DNA from 2 places in the Solibacillus sp. FSL W7-1464 genome. Region 2 is predicted to be linked to the other one. Evidence: riboswitches for the same ligand, from Rfam matches in the RefSeq annotation. Region 2 holds a riboswitch; the other holds the start of a gene.
The links. Region 2 has a riboswitch for lysine ahead of MKZ25_RS09585 (transporter substrate-binding domain-containing protein). Riboswitches for the same ligand answer to the same signal wherever they lie in the genome.
Positions count from the first base shown of each region.

Region 1: another riboswitch for lysine. It lies ahead of MKZ25_RS01400 (amino acid permease); the one in region 2 lies ahead of MKZ25_RS09585 (transporter substrate-binding domain-containing protein).

Region 1 covers NZ_JBBORC010000001.1:278,102-281,294, reverse strand. Annotated here, with positions in the region: gene MKZ25_RS01405 (RNA 2'-phosphotransferase) at 1-228, opposite strand, end outside; gene MKZ25_RS01400 (amino acid permease) at 391-1,848, opposite strand; lysine riboswitch at 2,106-2,286, opposite strand; gene MKZ25_RS01395 (CynX/NimT family MFS transporter) at 2,439-3,193, shown strand, end outside.
Region 2 covers NZ_JBBORC010000001.1:1,962,579-1,965,771, reverse strand. Annotated here, with positions in the region: gene odhB (2-oxoglutarate dehydrogenase complex dihydrolipoyllysine-residue succinyltransferase) at 1-1,211, shown strand, start outside; lysine riboswitch at 1,610-1,797, shown strand; gene MKZ25_RS09585 (transporter substrate-binding domain-containing protein) at 1,912-2,748, shown strand; gene MKZ25_RS09580 (amino acid ABC transporter permease) at 2,873-3,193, shown strand, end outside.

The sequences.
Region 1 (3,193 bases), 1.7 Mb from region 2:
ACTTAAATATAGGTCGTGGAAAAGCTCTCTGTTCACTAATGACTCCGCAAAAGTCTGCTCGCTTTGGCCTTCTATTTTAAATAGCGGTACGGCATGCGAACTTACCAGAAAAATTCGGGATTTGTACGGGTTTCCCTTTGTAAGGAACGGTCGGTACAATACATCTTGGCTCTCTTCCCCTATTAACCACGGATATACTTTTTTATAGAAACCTTTTGAAATAGGCATGCTTTCACTTCCTTATTCTTCAGTGTTACTCATTTTTTGTTTCTTCTATAATACCACTCTTACAGCCAGCATACTTGAGTAAATTATTTCACTTCAGAACAAATAATTCTCATAAATAAAAAACGCAATATAAGCCTGTAAGCTCCCATTGCGTTTCAGAAATTATTCATTCGATAAATCGCAGTCCTTTAAAGGAACGATTTTTGTTTTGTGTTTAAATTTGTAGCCAAACCATAAAGCGGCAAACAGTGGTAAGCCGATATATGAAACGACAACACCGTACCAGTCAATCGTTCCGCCCATGAACGCCATATAGTTTTGGCCTAGCACGACAATCATACATAGGGCAAACGCAAATAGTGGACCGAATGGGAAGAATTTCGATACATACGGTAAATCACTCAGTGAATGTCCTTGTGCGACATATGCACGACGGAATCGGTAATGACTGATTGCAATGCCGAGCCAGGCGATGAAGCCGGACATACCGGAAGCATTTAACAGCCAAATATATACTACTCCGTCACCGAAAAACGATGCGAGGAATGCTAATGAACCGACTGCCAATGTTGCTAAGAGTGCATACATCGGAATACCGCGCTTCGTTACTTTCATAAACAGTTTCGGCGCTTTTCCGTCTACCGCCAACTGATAAAGCATACGACTTGCTGCATATAACCCTGAGTTCCCTGCAGATAGCATCGCCGTTAAAATGATCGCGTTCATAACAGATGCCGCAAACGCCACACCTAAGTTTTCAAATACTAAAGTAAACGGACTTGTCGCAATATCTTCTGATAAAAGACGTGAATCCGTATACGGAATAAGCAATCCGATTGCACCGATTGCGAAAATATAAAACAGTAAAATACGCCAGAATACTGAACGTACAGCTTTTGGAATGTTTTTGGCCGGGTCATCTGTTTCCCCTGCCGTTACCCCAAGCATTTCCGTACCTTGGAATGAGAATCCGGCAGCTAGGAAAATACCGAACAGTGCCAGGAAGCCGCCATTAAATGGTGCGTCGTCTTTCACGAAGTTCGTGAAGCCGACCGGATCGTTCCCGCCTAAAATCCCGAAAATCATCAGGAAGCTGACAATGATGAAGACAATTACCGTCGCGACTTTAATCATCGCAAACCAGTATTCCGCTTCACCGAAAGCTTTTACAGATGCTAAGTTAAAAGATAAAACGACTATGATAAATAAGATTGTCCATAAAATTGATGAACTGTCCGGGAACCAGTATTTCATAATTAACGAAACAGCCGCTATTTCAGCTGCAATTGTAATTGCCCAGTTGTACCAATAGTTCCAGCCAAGCGCAAAACCTAAAGCCGGATCCACGAATTTTGTTGCATACGTACTAAACGAACCGGATGTTGGCATATAGGCAGCCATTTCCCCTAATGACGTCATTAAGAAATACACCATAACGCCGATCAGTGCATAGGCGAGTAATGCCCCGCCAGGACCTGCCTGTGCAATCGCACCACCTGATGCTAAGAATAAACCTGTACCGATTGTTCCGCCAAGCGAAATCATCGTTACATGGCGACTTTTCAAACTCTTTTTCAACCCGCTTTTGTTACCGAGCTGATCTATTTTAATCTCACTCATGATCTTAAAAACTCCTTTGTTTTAGCCAATACTGTTGCAATAAGGGCGGCTGTCCATTAGCCGCTTTAACTTTTTAGCCAATTGAGGTGGTTTTTTAGCCAAATTTATACGTTTTTTAGCCTACTGAGCTAGTTTTTTAGCCAAATTTTTGTATTTTTTAGCCAATCCCCGCAACTTTTTAGACACTCTCGCCTAAATCCGTAAAAAGAAAAACCACCACAAGTTTTTGTGATGGTTATATTTACACCTCATCAAACTTGAAAGATAGCTCAACACATGCTCACACATGTGACAGTTCTGTTCCTTGTCGGAGACAGCCCCAGCATTATTTCCAAGAAGAAAAATAACACTTCGGCAACCATTCCTTTCATAAAGCTTCACCGATTCTTCTTAATCTCAGCTATACTAGTTTTAATGATTGCGACCTCTACCTCATAACTACATGAGGTAATATTTTATTTAATTGAAACAATGTTTAAAAGTCTAACATAACATTTTTTTGATAGCAATGGCTTTACCTTTATTCTGTTTTTTGAGAGTATTCACACTACTCGGATATATATATATCAATAGTCAAAAGGAGACATAATATGGACACCGAACATTTGAATCAAAACAGCAAAAAAATACTATCCAACCGACCGCTTATCTATTTTATGGTTGCCGTATTTTTATTTGCCACCACATTGCGTACACCGATTACATTAATCGGGCCGATTATTTCATTTATTCGCGACGGGCTCGGGATATCGAACTTTCTCGCAGGCTTTTTAACGACCATCCCTTTAATTGCCTTTGCGGTCGTTTCACCCTTTGCACCGCGTATTGCCCGTAAGTTCGGGTTGGAATGGACATTATTTTATTCCGTCATTTTGCTATGTGCAGGGATTTTACTGCGTTCTCTTGGGGCAACGTCTTTACTCGTTTTAGGAACTATATTAATCGGAGTCGCAATCGCGTTCGGAAATGTTCTTATCCCTAGTTATTTCAAATGGAAATTCCCGTTACATATCGGCTTATTAACAGGGATTTATTCCGTATCGATGAACATCTCTTCCGGATTTGCTGCAGGCTTCAGTTATCCGATTGCGGCAAGCGCAGGCTGGCAAATTGCAGCAGGCATTACGATTATTTTAGGGTTTCTTACATTGCTGATTTGGCTGCCGATTTTGCGCCAGGAGAAAGTCGAGTTACATATGCCCTCTTCGCAAACAAAGAAAACACAGATGTGGAAATCGCCGCTTGCCTGGGCAGTCGCAGGTGCAATGGGCTTCCAATCCTTTATATTTTACTGCTCGTCTGCATGGATACCGGAGATTTTCATTAGCCAAGGACTTGACGCTAC
Region 2 (3,193 bases):
CCCAGTGGGTGAAAAAAGTTGGAGATCGCGTAGAAAAAGGCGAATTCATCGTTGAGTTGGAAACTGATAAAGTTAATGCTGAAATCATCTCTGAAGAAGCAGGTGTTTTAAAGCAAATTTTAGCTGAAGAAGGCGATACTGTATTAGTAGGACAAGTAATCGCAGTAGTTGAAGCTGGCGAAGGCGCAGCACCTGCACCAGCTGCAAAAGAAGAAGCACCGGCAGCAGCTCCGGCTCCAGCAAAAGAAGAAGCTCCTAAAGCAGCAGCACCTGCACCAGCTGCAGTTGAAGAAACTTCAGGTGAGCGTGTAATCGCTTCACCGGCAGCTCGTAAATTAGCTCGTGAAAAAGGCATCGACTTGGCAGCAATCTCACCTGTTGACCCACAAGGTCGCGTACGTGTACAAGACGTTGCAGCACATGGTACAGCACCAGCAGCTCCTGCAGCATCGGCTGCTCAAGCACCAGCAGCAGGAAATGGTCCAATGATCTTTACACCAGCAGCTGATACAGACCGTGTAACAGTTGAAAAAATGAGCCGTCGTCGTCAAACAATTGCGAAACGTTTACTAGAAGTAAAACAATCAACTGCAATGTTAACGACTTTCAACGAAATTGATATGACGAACATTATGGCATTACGTAAGCGTAAACAAGACGAGTTCGTGAAAGCTAACGATATTAAATTAGGCTTCATGTCATTCTTCACAAAAGCTGTAGTAGCAGCATTAAAGAAATATCCATATGTAAATGCACAAATTAACGGTGATGAAATTCACTTAAACAACTTCTTCGACATCGGTATTGCGGTTTCAACAGAAGAAGGATTAGTAGTACCAGTAGTTCGTGATGCAAACGCTAAAAACTTCGCTGAAATCGAGAAAAACATTGCGGAGTTAGCTGGTAAAGCACGCGACAAAAAATTAGGCTTAAACGACATGGCTGGCGGATCATTCACAATTACTAACGGTGGTGTATTCGGTTCATTAATGTCAACACCGATCATGAACGGTACTCAAGCTGGTATTTTAGGTATGCACTCAATCGTAAACCGTCCAGTAGCTGTTAATGGTGAAGTTCAAATCCGTCCAATGATGTATGTAGCATTATCTTATGACCACCGTATCATCGATGGTAAAGATTCTGTTGGCTTCTTAAAAACAGTTAAAGAAATGATTGAAAATCCGGAAGATTTATTATTAAATTCTTAATAGCTTCCACTATGCTAATGCGCAATATTCTTATATATTGCGCATTAGCTTTTTTTCTTAAGGAAATTATAGAGTATCGCATTGTAGATGACGTAAAAATATAGTTTTATCCACGTCTAGGCTAAAGCGCCAACTCCTTGCATCCTTGCACCATTAGGCCCCTCCGTGCAAAAGTGATGGAGCGTTTACTTTTGCGTCGGGCCCTCCAAGTCTTGCGGCTCACACGATGTGAGTCATTGGGGGCATGTCACAAGGACGTGGCGTTATGCCCCCTCGGAGTTGAACGGGCGCTTTAGCGCTTTTGTTCTTACAGTAAAATTTCTGAAAAATGAGTGTTGACGGAAATGTCGCAATAATGTAATATAAACATATCAATTTCATACTAAAACCTCACACTCTCGTGAGGTAGAGGCGCGATACTTAACAGTTTTATATGGAGCCATGAGCAGGCTGTGAAATATAAGAGAAGGAAATATCGCCGAAGTGTTGTAAATGCTCAATTTTACTATGCTGGGTCTGCAGTGAACAATTGCAGAACTGTCTCAATCATCTATATCCCTGATGGTTGAGTTGTGCTATCTCAAAATGGGAACTGTAGAGGATTCGGGCTAATTATAATTTAAACGACCTAAAGTTCTTCTTTTAGGTCGTTTTTTGCATATACGGCGTCCGAAATTTAACAAAAAAGGAGAGAATTTCTATGAAAAAGAGACTATTGATTTTACTGACTGCCATGACAATGCTATTGCTGGCAGCATGTGGCTCAAGCGATGAAGGTACTACAGGCGGTTCTGATTCAGACAAAAAAGTGATCAAAATTGGAATGGAAGCAGCATATGCGCCATTTAACTGGTCACAAAAAGATGATGCCAATGGCGGTGTTCAAATTAAAGGTTCTAAGGAATACGCAGCAGGCTATGATGTGGAAATCGCGAAGAAAATTGCTGATGGTCTGGACATGGAACTACAAATTGTTAAGACAGACTGGGATGGCTTAATTCCATCATTACAATCCGGTGCAATTGATCTGGTCATTGCTGGTATGTCACCAATGCCTGAACGTATGGAAGTAATTGATTTCACAGAAAACTATTATACAAGTGACTATGTCATCGTCGTAAAAGAAGACGGCCCATATGCAAATGCAACTTCATTATCTGATTTTGCAGGTGCAAAAATTACTGGTCAGCAAGCGACAACACACTATGATGTAATCGATCAAATCGAAGGTGTTCAAAAACAAGTAGCGGCAACTGATTTTGGCGCAATGCGTGTGCAATTACAGTCAGGCGCCATTGACGGATATGTTTCAGAACGTCCGGAAGGTATCTCTGCTGAGATGGCACTGAATAACATTAAATACATCGTACCTGAACCAAACTTCGAAGCAGACGAAGCGTCAACAGCTGTAGCGGTAGGTTTGAAAAAGGGTTCAGATTTACGTGACCAAATTAACAAAGTTTTAGCTGAAATTTCGGAAGAAGAGCGTCAACAATTAATGGAAGACGCAATTGCAAATCAACCAGCAGCACAATAATCGTGTTGGATTAACAGTTTTAAAGAGGTTGTCTTGCCGGCAGACGGAAGACAACCTTTTTCTATTAAAATTGTAGTATCATACATAAATAATAGAAACAAAGAAAGAAATGGAGGACAAGGCGATGGCATTTTTAGAATCATCATGGAACTTGTTTACGAACAACTGGGATTTATTCGTCCGTGGAGCTTGGACTGCACTTCTGTTGGCAATTATCGGGACAATTTGCGGAACGCTGATCGGATTTTTCATCGGAATTATGCATACCATTCCACAACGCAAAAAAAATATTAAGTCAGTTATTTTGAAGGTAGTTAATTTTATTTTAACGGCCTATGTGGAAATTTTCAGAGGCACGCCAATGATGGTACAGGCGATGGTCGTATTTTACGGCCTTGTCTATTTAGGGATCGATATTGACCGCTTTTTAGCAGCTTCTATCGTT